DNA from 2 places in the Pseudonocardia sp. ICBG601 genome. Region 2 is predicted to be linked to the other one. Evidence: riboswitches for the same ligand, from Rfam matches in the RefSeq annotation. Region 2 holds a riboswitch; the other holds the start of a gene.
The links. A riboswitch is a leader RNA that binds a small molecule or an ion and turns the genes downstream of it on or off. The one in region 2 is predicted to bind thiamine pyrophosphate.
Positions count from the first base shown of each region.

Region 1: linked by a shared signal. The riboswitch ahead of thiO (glycine oxidase ThiO) and the one ahead of KPL57_RS09325 (ABC transporter substrate-binding protein) in region 2 are both predicted to bind thiamine pyrophosphate.

Region 1 is NZ_JAHLJA010000148.1:219,070-226,635, reverse strand. It holds gene KPL57_RS30105 (DUF3159 domain-containing protein) at 1-332, shown strand, start outside; gene KPL57_RS30100 (hypothetical protein) at 605-1,810, shown strand; gene thiE (thiamine phosphate synthase) at 1,855-2,556, opposite strand; TPP riboswitch at 2,587-2,695, shown strand; gene thiO (glycine oxidase ThiO) at 2,693-3,865, shown strand; gene thiS (sulfur carrier protein ThiS) at 3,865-4,065, shown strand; gene KPL57_RS30080 (thiazole synthase) at 4,068-4,838, shown strand; gene KPL57_RS30075 (gamma carbonic anhydrase family protein) at 4,885-5,406, opposite strand; gene KPL57_RS30070 (hypothetical protein) at 5,504-6,109, opposite strand; gene KPL57_RS30065 (class I SAM-dependent methyltransferase) at 6,174-6,980, shown strand; gene KPL57_RS30060 (HNH endonuclease signature motif containing protein) at 7,189-7,566, opposite strand, start outside.
Region 2 is NZ_JAHLJA010000026.1:28,807-36,372, forward strand. It holds gene KPL57_RS09305 (hypothetical protein) at 77-262, shown strand; gene KPL57_RS09310 (choline dehydrogenase) at 369-2,072, opposite strand; gene KPL57_RS09315 (hypothetical protein) at 2,189-2,617, shown strand; gene KPL57_RS09320 (hypothetical protein) at 2,627-3,349, opposite strand; TPP riboswitch at 3,578-3,691, shown strand; gene KPL57_RS09325 (ABC transporter substrate-binding protein) at 3,683-4,708, shown strand; gene KPL57_RS09330 (ABC transporter permease) at 4,705-5,472, shown strand; gene KPL57_RS69510 (ATP-binding cassette domain-containing protein) at 5,469-5,639, shown strand; gene KPL57_RS09335 (ABC transporter ATP-binding protein) at 5,636-6,196, shown strand; partial or broken gene KPL57_RS09340 (sugar ABC transporter substrate-binding protein) at 6,400-7,547, shown strand.

The sequences.
Region 1 (7,566 bases), on a different contig from region 2:
TCGGCAGCGCGCTGGCCTGGGCGATCTCGATCGTCGTGCGGTGGCCGCTGCTGGGGGTCGTCGTCGGCGGGCTGCTGGGACAGCGCACGAGGTGGCGGCGCGATCCGGACCTGCTCCGCGGGTACCAGCGGGCGTCCTGGGCGTGGGTGGCGCAGTACGTCCTACGGCTGTCGGTCTTCCTCCCGTTGTGGGCGGCCGACCAGGTCGTGCTCCTGGGTGTCGCGCGGACCGTGCTGAGCCCGGTGCTGGTCGGGCTGAGCGTGCTCGTGTCGTGGCCGTTGCTGCGTACGGCCCTGCCGGCCGATCACCCGGGCATCCGTCACCCCCGGTGACAGGCCCTGACACCTCGTAGCGCTAGAATCGTGATCTTCCCGTGACCTTCGCTCGGTCGTGTGAAGGTCACCACTTCGGGTGATCGTCCGGCGCAATCGTGGCCTCCCGGACGTTCCCCCGGGGCGAGCCGCCGCACCGACGATCACTGCAAGGAGCCATGCCACACCAGCGCCCCCCGGAGCCCGGCTTCGGCGACGCCCCCCGTGGCGTCCCCGGCCCGGCCCGTCCCCCCGCCCAGCCGTCCGCTCCCCGACCCGGTACCGGTCGCCCGGTGGCCGCCCCCGACGCCCCGCGGCTGCCCCGCCAGCGCACCGCGCACCCGCCCCGCACGCACGGCGGCCGGGTCCCGCAGCCGCCGTCGGGCGCCGTCCGCGGACGGACCACGCAGACCCCGCCCGGTGGCCGTCCGGTGAACCCGGTCGTGCCCGGGCCGGGCGTGCCGGATGGGACCCCGCCCGGCGGGCGTCCGCGCACCCGGGTGCTGCCGCCCGCGTCGGACACGACCCGCGCGGCCGGTCCCGGCGGTCCGGTGGGCCCGGTCGGCGGTGGACCGAACGGGCCCGGTGGGTCCGGAGGCTCGGGCGGGTCCGGTGACGGCTCCGGCGACGCCTCGTCGGACACCACGAAGGCGAGCGGCCTCAAGGCCGACCTCAGCCCGACGAAGATCGCAGCCGGCGCCGGCGCGGCGATCGTCACAGCGGTGCTCGGCTCGTTCCTCGGCGCGGTCGGCACGGTGATCGGCGCGGCGCTCGGCTCGATCATCTCGACGCTGGCCACCACGCTGTTCACCCGCTCGCTCGAGGTCAGCAAGGACAAGGCACTCGAGCTGAAGGACAAGGCGACCCGGCGCGGCAAGGGCGTCGCCGAGGGCACCGCTGTCGCCGCGCAGAACGGTGCCGGCCACGGTCTCGCCGGGCCCACCGGCGAGGAGACGGTGCTGCTGGACCCGTGGCAGACACCCGGCGGCACCACCCGCGCCGCCGGAGCGGGCCACGGCCGGTTCCGCCGGGTCCGGGTCACCCGCAAGACGGTGATCGTGTCCGCGGTGCTCGGCGTCGTCACCTTCGCGGTGTCGATGTTCCTGATCTCCGGCATCGAGTTCGTGAAGGGCTCGTCGCTGTCCGGCTCGTCCGGGACCTCGGTGAGCAACGTCGTCCGCGGCGGTGCTCCCCCCGCCCAGCAGGAGAACGACCGGGGCGAGGGCTCCGGGGGCGACTCGTCGACGTCGTCGTCGAGCTCGACCTCCACCGAGGAGTCGGGGACCAGCACGTCGGAGTCGTCGACCAGCACCCGTGACCGGGACTCCGGTCAGGACGGCTCGGGCTCGTCGAACCCGCTGCAGGACGGGCTGAACCGGGTCCTGCCGACCCAGCAGCCGGGCTCCGGCCAGTCGGGTCAGGACTCGGGCGGGCAGAACTCCGGCGGCCAGGGCTCGGGCAACCAGGGCTCGGGCCAGGGGTCCGGCACGCAGAACTGACCCGCGTGCCCGCGGCGCCGGATCCCGGCGCCGCGGGGCCGGGCTCAGCGCAGACGGGCCCGAAGCGCCGCCGCGGCCGCGCGCGGGTCCTCGGCCTCGGTGATCGCCCGGACGACGACGATCCGGTCCGCACCGGCGTCGAGGACCTCGTCGAGGCGGTCGCCGTCGATGCCCCCGATCGCGAACCACGGCCGCGCCGGGGCCCGTCCGGCGACCGTGCGCACCAGGTCCAGGCCGGGTGCCGGGCGTCCCGGCTTGCTCGGGGTCGGCCAGCACGGGCCGACGCAGAAGTAGTCGACGCCGTCCTCGTCGGCGGCGGTCAGGGTCTCGGCGGGGCTGTGCGAGGACCGGCCGACGAGCACGTCGTCGCCGACGACCCGGCGCGCCCACGCCACCGGCAGGTCGTCCTGGCCGAGGTGCAGCACGTCGGCGCCCGCGGCGAGCGCGACGTCGGCGCGGTCGTTCACCGCGAGCAGCGCGCCGTGCCGGCGGCAGGCGTCGGCGAGCACCTCCAGTGCGGCGAGCTCGGCGCTCGCCTCCAGCGGCCCGTCGGGCCCGCCCTTGTCCCGCAGCTGGACGATGTCGACCCCGCCGGCGAGCGCGGCGTCGGCGAACTCCGCCAGGTCACCGCGCGCGGTGCGGGCGTCGGTGCACAGGTAGAGACGGGCGTCGGTGAGGCCGTCGAGCCGGGCGCGCCGGGTGTCGCCGGTGCCGGGACGGGTATCGGTGTCGGACACGGCTCGCAGGCTACGGCGTAGCCTGGGCCCCGGACGACGACGAACCACGGGAGCCCGGACAGCGGGCTGAGAGGGGATCCGCGACGCGGTCCCGACCGTCGAACCTGATCCGGGTCATGCCGGCGCAGGGAGTGAGGTGGATCCGATGAGCGCGAGTGCCGGACGGCTGGTCGTCGCGGGTGCGGGGGCCGTCGGCCTGTCCGTCGCCCGCGCGGCGGCCCGCGACGGCTGGTCGGTGACGGTGTTCGATCCGGCCCCCGGCCGCGGCGCGTCCTGGGTGGCCGGCGGGATGCTCGCCCCGGTCACCGAGGCCTGGCCCGGCGAGGAGGACCTGCTCGCCCTCGGGCTGGACTCGGTCGCACGCTGGCCGGAGTTCGCCGCGGCCCTGTCCGCCGACGCCGGCACCGACGCCGGGCTGCACCCGGAGGGCACCGTCGTCGCCGCGACCGGGTCCGGGGACCGCGCCGAGCTGACCGCGCTCGCGGACTACCTGGAGTCCCTCGGCCGCGACGTGCACCGGCTGACCGGCCGTGAGCTGCGCCGCCTCGAACCCGCGCTGGGCCCGGAGGTCCGCGGCGGCCTGTCGGTGCCCGACGACCCGTCGGTGGACAACCGGCGGCTGCTCGCCGCACTGGCGACCGCGGCCGGGCGGGCCGGGGTCGTCGTCTCCGACCGCGGGGTCGCGCGCGTGCTCGACGACGGCGTCCGTGTCACCGGCGTGCGGCTCGCGGACGGGACCGAGGTCGCGGCGGACGCGGTCGTCGTCGCGGCGGGGGCGCACTCGTCGTCGCTGCACCCGGTGCTCGACGGGCTGGTCCGCCCGGTGAAGGGCGAGATCCTGCGGCTGACCCGGCGCGCCGGGGCGCTGCCACCGCCGTCGCGGACGGTGCGGGCGCTCGTCGACGGACGGCCGGTCTACGCCGTGCCGAGGACGCTGCCCGGGTACGGCGACCTCGTCGTCGGCGCGACGACGGCGGAGAACGGATTCGACACCGACGTCACCGTCGGCGGGGTGCGCGACCTGCTGCGCGACGCCGAGCGGATCCTGCCCGGTATCGCCGAGTACGCGCTGACCGAGACCGCGGCCGGGCTGCGGCCGGGCAGCCGGGACAACCTGCCGCTGATCGGGCGCACCGGGCCCGACGGGCTGATCGCGGCGACCGGGCACGGCCGCAACGGGATGCTGCTGGTACCGGTGACCGCGGCGGCCGTCGCGGCGCTGCTGCGCGGCGACGACGTGCCGGAACCGGTCCGCGCGGCGGACCCGCGACGGTTCGCCCCGGCCGCCGCCGGGGCACGCGAGGAGGGGAACCACTGATGCGGATCGTGCTGAACGGCGAGCACCGCGACGTCGACGACGGCGCCGACCTCGCCCGGATCCTGGCCGAGGCCGGGCTGCCGGAGCGGGGGATCGCCGTCGCCGTCGACGGGGAGGTCGTGCCGCGTACGTCGTGGGCCGGGCACCGCCCCGCCGACGGCGCGCGGGTCGAGGTCCTGACCGCGGTACAGGGAGGATGAGCATGGCTGTGCAGACCGACAAGCTCGCGTTCGGCGACCACCTGTTCGACTCGCGGCTGGTGATGGGCACCGGTGGTGCCGCGAACCTGGAGATCCTGGAGCGGGCGCTGGTCGCGTCCGGCACCGAGCTGACGACGGTGGCGCTGCGACGCGTCGACGTCGCGGGCGGGACCGGGCTGCTGGACCTGCTGCGCCGCCTCGGGATCGCCGTGCTGCCCAACACCGCGGGCTGCCGGACCGCCGCCGAGGCGGTGCTCACCGCGCGGATGGCGCGCGAGGCGATGGAGACCGACCTGGTGAAGCTGGAGGTCGTCGCCGACGAGACGACCCTGCTGCCCGACCCGGTCGAGCTCCTCGACGCCGCCGAGCAGCTCGTCGACGACGGCTTCACCGTGCTGCCCTACACCAACGACGACCCGATCCTCGCCCGTCGCCTGGAGCAGGTCGGGTGCGCCGCGGTCATGCCGCTGGGCTCGCCGATCGGCACCGGGCTGGGCATCCGCAACCCGCACAACATCGAGATGATCGTGGCCGCCGCCGGCGTGCCGGTCGTGCTCGACGCCGGGATCGGCACCGCCTCCGAGGCGGCGCTGGCGATGGAGCTGGGCTGCGACGCCGTCCTGCTCGCCACCGCGGTCACCCGCGCCGCCGACCCGGAGCGGATGGCGCGCGCGATGCGCCGCGGGGTGGAGGCGGGGTGGGACGCCCGGCACGCCGGCCGGATCCCGCGCCGCTACCGGGCACAGGCGAGCTCCCCCGAACGCGAGGACTGACGGTCCGGCGCGTTCCGCGGAACGCGCCGGAACCGATCGGGAGGCCTCAGGCGGGGGTGACGCCGTCGGCGTGCCGCCGGGCCAGGGCGCGGTAGAAGTCCGGGTTGGTCCGCACCCACCAGCGGGCCTGCTCGGTCAGCTCGCCGCGCTCCTTCGCCGCGGAGCCGAGCATCAGCCGGTCGGCGGGCAGCTCGGAGTTCGGCGCGACCGTCGACCCGGCGGCGACCATCGCGCCCTCGCCGATCCGGGCACCGTCCTGCACGGTGCTGCCGTTCCCGACGACCGCCCGTGCCCCGATCACGGCACCGTGCACCACGCACAGGTGCCCGATCGTGGCGCCCTCGCCGATCTCGGTGACCGGGTCGTCGCCGCCGTGCAGCACCGACCCGTCCTGCACGTTGGCGCCGGCGCGCACGACGATCGGCCCGAGGTCGGCGCGGAGCACGGCGTTGTACCAGATCGAGGCGCCCTCCTCGACGCGTACGTCCCCGACGAGCGTCGCGGTCGGGGCGACGAAGGCGTCCGGGTGCACGGTGGGGGAGAGGCCCTCCAGGGCGAACAGCGGCATGGTCGACAGCTTCGCACCCGCCGCGGTGCCCGTCGGTAACGAGACCGCGTCGTCGCCCGGTCGTTGCGTCCTCGCCCGGTCGTCGTCGTGCCGTCGCTCAGTCGTGCGGGTGCGCGTGCAGGCCCAGGTCGGACAGCTCCAGCGCGGCCAGTGCCGCCACGACGGCGGGGTCCCCGGACCGCCACGCCGCCGCCGGGTCCGGCGCGACCCGGACCAACCGCGACACCGGCACCCGGGACAGCGCCCGCACGGCCAGCAGGTCCGGCGCGGCGGCCCGCGCGGCGACGGCGGCACCGGCCCGCCGGGCGTAGCGCAGCCGCAGCGGCAGCCAGCCGAGCAGCACCGGCAGCAGCATCACCAGCGGGACGACGACCAGCGCCCCCGCCGCGAGGGTGCCGACGGCGTCGCCGAACTCCCGCCCCGCCGCGACGAGCTCGGTGCCCGCCCCCGCGGCCGGATCCAGCGCGCGGGCCAGGTCGGACCCGATGAACGGGATCGCCCCGACCGCCCCGGCGACCCCGGTGAAGGCGTCGGAGACCCGCCCGCCCGCGACGACCAGCGAGTCGCCGGGCCCCCGCAGCGCGGACAGCCCGTCGTGCACGGCCACGCCGGCGGTGACGGCGAGGACCGTCCACAGCAGCGCGACGACGTCGGCGACGACCTGGCGGGCGATCCGGTCGGGACGTTCGGCGTACCAGCGCATCGGTCCTGTCTACCGGGGCCGGAAACCGGTCGTCCCCGCGGCCCGCCCGTGCTCTGCTGGGCGGGTGGACCGCTCGCTCTCGCTCAACCGCGCCTCCTGGGACGACCGCGCCCCGCTGCACGCGCAGAGCCCCGACTACGGCGTGGACGCGCTCGTCGCCGATCCCGCACGGCTGTCCGGGGTGGTCCGCTTCGACGCCGACCGGCTCGGCCCGGTCGCCGGCCTGCGCGTCGTGCACCTGCAGTGCCACATCGGCACCGACACGCTGTCGCTGCACCGGCTCGGCGCCCGGGTCACCGGCCTGGACTTCTCCCCGGCCTCGCTGGAGCAGGCCCGCGCCCTCGCGGCCCGCGCCGGAGCCGACATCGACTACGTCGAGTCTGACGTCCTGCGCGCCGACGAGGTCCTGCCGCACCACGGGTTCGACGTGGTCTACACCGGCATCGGCGCACTCTGCTGGCTGCCGAGCGTCACCCGGTGGGCGGCGGTCGTCGCCCGGCTGCTCGCGCCCGGCGGCCGGCTGTTCGTCCGGGACATGCACCCGTTCCTCGGGACCCTCGACGAGCACCTCGCCGTCCGCCACCCCTGGTTCGAGACGACCGAACCGCTGGAGTTCGACGACGACAGCAGCTACGTCGCCACCGCACGCCCCCTGACCGCGACCGTGACCCACGAGTGGAGCCACGGCCTCGGTGAGATCGTCACCGCGCTGCTCGACCAGGGACTGACGCTGACCGGTCTCACCGAGCACCGGACCGTCCCCTGGGAGGCCCTGCCCGGCCGGATGGCCGAGGACGACGACGGCGAGTGGCACGTGACCGACGGCCTCCCCGACGTGCCACTGAGCTTCACCGTCCAGGCGACGCGCTGACCTGGCCGGTCACGGGTGCGCCGACCCGGTCCGGGCGTGGATGCCGGGTGGGTGGGCCGACGTCGCGTTCCGCGGAACGCGGTCCGTCCCCTCGCTCGCCGGTTCCGCGCCGGTCTCCCGCGGGGCTCCCACCGGCCCGGTGCGCCGCAGCCCGCGTCGGCTCCCGGCCGGGTGCGTGCTCGGCCGCCCGGCGGAGGACCTGCGGGGTTCAGGCCGCGGCGGCCGTCGTGCCGGGCGGGAGCAGGGCGTCGAGGATCGGCTCGGGGTCGAGCCGGTCGCCGTACCAGTCCGGGGTGAGGGTGCTGCGATCGATCCGCAGCCGGGCCCGCGTGTTCCGTTCGACGAGGGACTCGGCGCTGCCGTCCAGCGGTCTGCCCGTGGCCTCGACGGGGGTGCCGTCGGGCCGGTGGAACAGCCAGTCCTCGCCGGGTGGGCGCAGGACCAGGTAGCCGTGGTCGTGCACCAGACGGTGGTGGAACGAGCAGAGCAGGACCAGGTTGTCGACGTCCGTCGGCCCGCCCCGCAGCCAGTGCCGGACGTGGTGGGCGTGCAGGTGGCGGGTGTGGTGGCACCCCGGGAACCGGCA
Region 2 (7,566 bases):
GAGCCGCTCGTGCGGTCGTCACAGTGATACGGCGGCGAGCGCCCGAAGCCCGCCGCCGCGACGGAGGGAGACCGCTATGCAGCCCGAAACGCTGACCCGGCCCGAACTGACCCTTGCCGACCGTTGCGACCGCTGCGGTGCGGCTGCCAAGGTGCGCGCGATCCTGCCCTCCGGTGGGGAACTCCTGTTCTGCAACCACCACGGTCGTGCCCACGCCGAGAAGCTGCGTGAGTCCGGGGTGCAGGTGCAGACCGGGGAGTGACGCCCGGGGCCGCCGCGGCCCCACACACAGACCCGCGAACGGGGCGGGGATCCGATCGGATCCCCGCCCCGTTCGGCATGTCGGGGGTGTCAGGAGGTCGGGCGCCTCAGGATGCCGGCGCGAACGGCTCCTGTCCGGAGCCCGTGCCCTCGTGCGTCCCGGCCCGCCGCGACGGCGCCGGGTCGGCGGGCAGCGGGGTCGCGCCGGTGACGATGTCGGCGGCCCGCTCTGCCACCGCCACCACGGGGCCGTAGGTGTTGGCGTTGGGCGCGTCCGGGAAGATCGACGCGTCGACGACCCGCAGGCCCTCGGTGCCGTGCACCTGCAGCGTCGACGGGTCCACGACGGCGTCGGCGTCGGTGCCCATCCGCGCGGTGCTGGTCGGGTGCAGCCCGTTCTGGGCGCGCCGGGACACCCAGTCGAGGATCTCGGCGTCGGAGCGGACGGCCTCCCCGGGGAAGGTCTCCCCGGCGTCGAGGTCGGCGAACGCCGGCTGGTTCAGGATCTCCCTGGCCAGGCCGACGGCCTCCACCCAGCGACGCCGGTCGCCGTCGGTGACCAGGTAGTTCTGCACCAGGCGCGGCGGGACCGCGGTGTCGCGGGACACCGCGCGCACCGTCCCCCGGACGTCGCCCGCCATCACCGAGACGTGCATCTCGTAGCCGTGCCCGACCGGCGGGACGTCCGGCGCGAAGCGCATCGCGACCGGCGCGAACAGCATCATCACGTCCGGGATGTCCCCGGCCATCGAGGTGGAGGCGAACCCGCCGATCTCGAAGTGGTTGCTCGCCCCGACCCCGGTGCCCGAGACCAGCCAGCGGGCCGCCGCGGCGGGCAGCCGGTGCGGTGCCCGCCGCGGCGCCAGCGAGATCGGCTGGGAGCAGGCGTGCTGCAGGTGCACCGCGAGGTGGTCCTGCAGGTTCGCGCCGACCCCCGGCAGCGCCACCCGGGTCTCGACGCCGATGCCCGCGAGGTGCTCCGGGTCACCGAAACCGGACACCTGGAGCAGCTGCGGTGTCGCGATGGAACCGGCGGCCAGGATCGTCTCGCCGGCGTCGACGTCGCGGATGGTGCCGTCGGAGGCGCGGTAGCGGACCCCGATGACCCGGGTGCCGCGGGCGTCGGTGCGCAGCGCGCGGACCAGGGCGCCAGTGCGCACGGTCAGGTTGGGCCGGGAGCCGGCGACCGGGTGCAGCCACGCGTCGGTGGCCGAGAAGCGGCGCCCGCGCGAGATCGTGCGTTCGGTGCGGGAGAAGCCCTCCTGGACCGGACCGTTCGTCGAGTCGACCAGCGCGTGCCCGGCCTGCTGGGCCGCGGCCAGGAACGCCGCGTTCAGCGGGCCGGCCGCCGGGGCCTGCTCGAGGATCTGCGGGCCGTGGCCGCCGTCGGGCAGCGGGGTGCCGTGCTCGGAGGTCCGACGCTCCAGGCGGCGGAAGTAGGGCAGCAGGTGGGCCGAGCTCCACTGCTCGCAGCCGGGCAGGCGGGACCAGCGGTCGTAGTCGCCCGGGTGGGCCCGCTGGTAGACCATCCCGTTGATGCTGCTGCTGCCGCCCAGGACCTTCCCGCGCGGGACGGCGATCCGGCGCCCGGCCAGACCCGACTCGGGCTCGGTGACGTAGCACCAGTCGTAGCGCGGGTTGCCCCACGCCTTGGACAGCGCGGCGGGCATCCGGATGATCGGGTCCCAGCGGTGGTCGGGGCGGCCCGCCTCGAGCATCAGCACCCGGCGTGTGGGATCCTCCGTGAGCCGCGAGGCCAGCACCGCCCCCGCGGATCCTCCGCCGACGATGACGACGTCGTACCGGCCCATTCGCGTCCTCCACACGTACTGTCGGGATTGCCCTGTTCGAGGGAGCAACCCCCTTGCGTGGATCACGGTACGCCGCGGCCACCGCCCGTCGTCGCCGCCCCCGTACGCTCGACGGCGTGACGACGACCGAGCGTGGTGCGGACGACGGAGCGGACCTCCGCGACCGGCCCGCGGACGACGCCGACACCGCGTTGGCCGCCCTCGCGGCCCAGCTGGACGCGTCGGTCGCCGCGCTGTCCTCGGCCCGCCTACGGGTGGCCGAGCTGCAGGAACTGCGGGCGCAGGGGCTGAGCTGGCGGGAGATCGTCCCGCGCGAGGCACGGCTGCTGATCGTCGAGACCCTCACCCGCACCCTCGACGGCCTGGGCGCCGTGGGTGGCAGGTTCCGCCGTGAGGAGGCCGTCGCGCTGCACGGCGAGGGCGAGTCGATCGCCGGGATCGGCAGGCTGTTCGGGGTCAGCCGCCAGCGCGCGTCGGCCTACCTGCAGGAGCACCAGCAGCTCCTCGAACGGGGCGCGGCCCGCGAGGACCGGCCGGAGACCTGACCCCGGGGATCAGGTCTGGTCGCGCCGGCGGTGCCGGGCCTGCCGCTGGGCGGGCACCCGCGGCGCCACCGGTGCCGCGGGGGAGCGGCGGGCCGCCGGGATCAGCGCGGTGCGGTCGACCGCGTCGGACTGCTCGGGCACCGCGGACGCCGCGGTGCCCAGCTGCAGCCGGGCCAGCTCGCGGACGTCGGTGAGCCGGGCCGCGAGTGCGGTGACCACCGGCGCCAGCGCGACGACCAGCCGCTCGCCCAGCGGGTCGTCGGGCCCGCCCCGGGCGAACAGCTGCAGGGCGCCCGCGGTACGCCCGGCGACCGGGACCGGCACCGACAGCGAGCGGACCAGGCCGCAGTCGGCCGCGGCCGCGGCCAGCTCGGGCGGCCCGGTCCGGGTCAGGTCCGGCGTGGTCAGGGTGCGGTCGCCGCGCTCGGCGGCGGGGCCCGGCCCGGCGTCGGCCCGGCGCTGCAGCTCGCCCAGGCGCAGGGCGGCGGTGTCGGACCCGAAGACCCGCCGGGCCTCGGCGTCGCGGGGGTCGGCGGGCTCGCGCAGCAGCAGCGCCGCACCTCCGACCCGGGCGGCGGGCACCAGTGCGACGCAGATCCCGGACAGCATCGCGGCGACGTCCGCGTGCGCGACGGAGACGGAACCGGCCTGCAACGCGACCCGCACCAGGGCGGGTGCCGGGTCGGGCATCGGCCGCCCGGTCGTGCCGGAGGTCCAGAGCGAGGCCGCCATCTCGTCCCTTCCGCGTCAGCTCCCGCGAGCGAGGTCCGTGACACAGCGTCGCGGGTGTGGTGGGTGAGGATAACGATCGTGGTCACCGCCGCGGACGGCGGCTCGCCCGGCGCGTCCGACCGATCACCGCAGGTGACCGAAGTCGCGGCTCCGGTGACGGGGGGTGTCCGAACGGCGCGGTGCGACCGACGTCGCCCCGGCGGGACCGGGCGGGCCGCGTAAGGTCTCCGGACGTACCGCGGGAGCCCGCGCACCGAGGCTGAGAGGGCGGCAGGACCGGCCGCCGACCGTTCGAACCTGATCCGGGTCACACCGGCGTAGGGAGGCCGCTCCGTGCTGTCACGTGCTCTCCGTCCACTGGCCGTCGTGCTGGCGCTCGCGCTCGCCCTGTCCGGCTGCGCCGCGGGCGACGGCTCCGGGGCCGCGGCCGGGGGCGGGCCGATCCGCGTCGCGCTGGACTGGACGCCGAACACCAACCACATCGGGCTGTTCGCCGCCCAGCAGGCGGGCTACTTCCGCGACGCCGGCCTCGACGTCGAGTTCCTGCCCTACAACCAGACCTCGCCGGACACCCTGGTCGGCTCCGGCGCCGCGGACTTCGGCATCGGCTTCCAGGACTCGTTCACCTTCTCCAGGGCCGCGGGTGCCGACATCACCTCGGTCATGGCGATCCTGCAGCACTGGGCCACCGAGATCGCCGTGCGCGCCGACCGGTCCGACCTCACGCGGCCGCGCGACCTGGACGGGAAGGTCTACGCCGGGTTCGGCGGGCCCGGCGAGAACCAGAAGATGCAGGCCGTGATCCGGGCCGACGGCGGGCGCGGAGACTTCCGCACCGAGGTGCTGTCCACCGCCGCCTACGAGGCGCTCTACTCGGGGCAGGCCGACTTCACCGAGCCGTTCGTCAACGTCGAGGGGATCGAGGCACAGCTGCGGGGCGAGCCGATCCGTACCTTCCGCTACACCGACTACGGCTTCCCGGACTCCTACAACGTGCTGCTGCTGGGCAACTCGACCTGGCTGCGGGACAACCCGGACACCGCCCGCAGGTTCGTGCAGGCCGTCCAGAAGGGCTACGCGCTGGCCGCACAGGACCCGGCGACGGCGGCGCGGATGCTGAAGGAGGCCAACCCCGGCGCGTTCACCTCCGACGAGCTGGTCGACCGGGGCGCGCAGATGCTCAGTGAGCGCTTCCTGCGCGACGCGCGGGGCCGCGTGGGGTTCCAGACCCCGCAGCAGTGGGCCGGCTTCTCCGGGTTCCTCTACGACACCGGCACCGTCGCGGGGCCGGACGGGGCCCCGGTGCGGCAGAAGCCGGACTTCTCGACCTGGTTCACCAACGACTACCTGGCACCGTGACCCGTCGGCTGTGGCCGGCCGTCGCGCTGGTGACCGCGTTGCTGCTCACCTGGCAGGTCGCGGTCACCGTCGCCGGCACCCGGCCCCAGGTGCTGCCCTCGCCGCTGCGGGTGGTCGAGCAGGGCTGGGCGTTCCGGGCCGAGCTCTGGGCGAACACCCTCCCGACGGTCCAGGTGACGCTGATCGGGTTCACCGTCTCGATGGCGCTGGCCTGGGCCGCGGCGGTCGCGGTGGACTTCTCGCCCTGGCTGCGGCGGGCGCTGACCCCCCTCCTGGTGGCCTCGCAGACGCTGCCGGTGGTCGCGATCGCCCCGCTGCTCATCATCTGGTTCGGTTTCGGCCTGCTGCCGAAGGTGCTGGTCATCGCGCTGGTGACGTTCTTCCCGGTGGCGGTCGGGCTGATCGAGGGCTTCGCCGCGACCGACCGCGCCGCGACCGCCCTGCTGCGGTCGATGGGTGCCTCGCGCTGGCAGCGGTTCCGCTACGTGCGGTTGCCGGGGGCGCTGCCGTCGTTCTTCACGGCGCTGCGGATCGCGATCACCTACGCGGTGACCGGGGCGATCTTCGCCGAGTACGTCGGCGCCCGGGCCGGCCTGGGGATCTTCATGCAGCTCCAGAAGAACCAGTTCCGCACCGACCTGGTGCTCGCCGCGGTCGGTGTCACCGCCGTGCTGTCGGTGACGTTGTTCGCACTGACCTTCCTGCTCCAGCGCCTGGTCACGCCCTGGTACGTGGCCGACCACGACGGGGGAGGTGCGCGGTGAAGGTCGTGGTGCGCGACCTGTCGGTGTCCTACGGCGACCTGCCGGTGCTGTCCGGGGTGAGCCTGGACGTCGCGCCGGGGGAGTTCGTGTCGCTCGTCGGGCCGTCGGGATGCGGCAAGTCGACGCTGTTCGGGGCCCTGGCGGGCATCCTCGACGGGCGACGGTGACCGGCGACATCGAGGTCGACGGCGGCCCGGTGCGCGGTGCCCCGTTCGGTCTGATGCCCCAGCAGGACCTGCTGTTCCCGTGGCGCACGGTCCTCGACAACACCGCCCTCGGGCTGGAGGTCGCCCGCGTGCCGCGCCGCGAGGCCCGCGAGCGCGCCCGCGCGCTGTTCGAGCCGTTCGGGCTGGCCGGCTTCGAGGACGCCCGCCCGGGCGAGCTCTCGGGCGGCATGCGTCAGCGCGCGGCGCTGCTGCGCACCGTCGTCGCGGGCCGGCAGGTGCTGCTGCTCGACGAGCCGTTCGGCGCGCTGGATGCACTCACCCGGACCGCGATGCAGGACTGGCTGGAGTCGGTGCGCGCCCGCTACGGCTGGACGACGGTCCTGATCACCCACGACGTGCGGGAGGCGGCCCTGCTCTCGGACCGGGTGCTGGTGTTCTCGCCGCGCCCGGCGACGGTGGTGCGGGAGCTCGTCGTCGACGCCGGGCGTCCGCGCAGCCGTACCGACCCGGCGCTGGCCGCGGTCGAGGCGGACCTGCTGGACACCCTGCGCGGCTGAGGCAGGGCCGGCGTTCCGGCGCTCCGGATCGTGCCCGAGGGCAACAAAGTAGGCGTTCGTGACCGGATCGTGATGACGAAACGGGAACTGTCTCGATTCAGAAGGCTGTTGCGGAGCCGGTTCCGCCCAATACGTTGGCGCTCGCAACATTCACCCGTTCGTGATCATGCGAGCGGTCCACAACGTCGTGGAGGGAGACCCCGATGGGGGCACGGAACACGGGGCGCGGTCCCCGGCTGCGTCGGGCGGTCGCGGCGGCGGGCCTCGGCCTGCTGCTGGCCGTCGCGGGCTGCGGACAGAACAGCGCGGGCGGCGGCGACGACACCGCCGGCGGTGGCTCCGGCGGGTCCGGCGGCGGGGTGAAGGTCGGGGTGATCCTCCCCGAGACCGACTCCTCGGCCCGCTGGGAGGGCTTCGACAAGCCCATGCTGGACGCGGCGCTGCGCGCCGAGGGCATGGACCCCGACATCCAGAACGCCCAGGGCGACGAGCAGAAGTTCTCCACCCTGGCCGACGGCATGATCTCCAGCGGTGTCAAGGTCATGATCATCGCCTCGATCAGCAGCGACGGCGGCACCGCCGTCGCCCAGAAGGCGAAGGCCCAGGGCATCCCGGTCATCGACTACGACCGGCTCAACCTCGGCGGCGTCAGCGACTACTACGTCTCCTTCGACAACGAGAAGGTCGGCGCCCTGCAGGGCGAGGGCCTGGTCCAGGGCATCGGCAACAAGCCGGGCGCCCAGGTCATCGAGATCGAGGGCGCGCCGACCGACAACAACGCGACCCTGTTCTACAACGGCCAGCAGACCGTGCTGAAGCCCAAGTACGAGTCCGGGGCCTGAAGCTCGTGCAGAGCCAGAAGATCGACAAGTGGGACAACCAGGTCGGCGGCACCACCTTCGAGCAGATCCTCACCGGCAACGGCGGCAAGGTCGACGGCGTCGTCGCCGCCAACGACGGCCTCGCCGGCGCCATCGTCACGGTGCTGGCCAAGTACGGCCTGAACGGCAAGGTCGTGGTCACCGGCCAGGACGCCACCGCCGACGGGCTCGCCGCGATCCTGCGCGGGGACCAGTACATGACGGTGTTCAAGCCGATCGAGCAGGAGGCGCAGGCCGCCGCGAAGCTCGCCGGTGCCCTGGCCAAGGGCGACACCGCGGCCGCCGACGGCGTCGCCACCCAGACGGTCGAGGACCCGAAGGGCAACCGTGACGTCAAGTCGCTGCTGCTCGAGCCGCAGCTGATCACCAAGGACTCGGTCAAGAAGGTCACCGACGCCGGCTACGTCAAGGCCTCGGAGATCTGCAACGCCGAGACCCAGGCCGCCTGCGGCCAGCTCGGCATCAAGTAGGACCCGCAGCCGGTCCGGG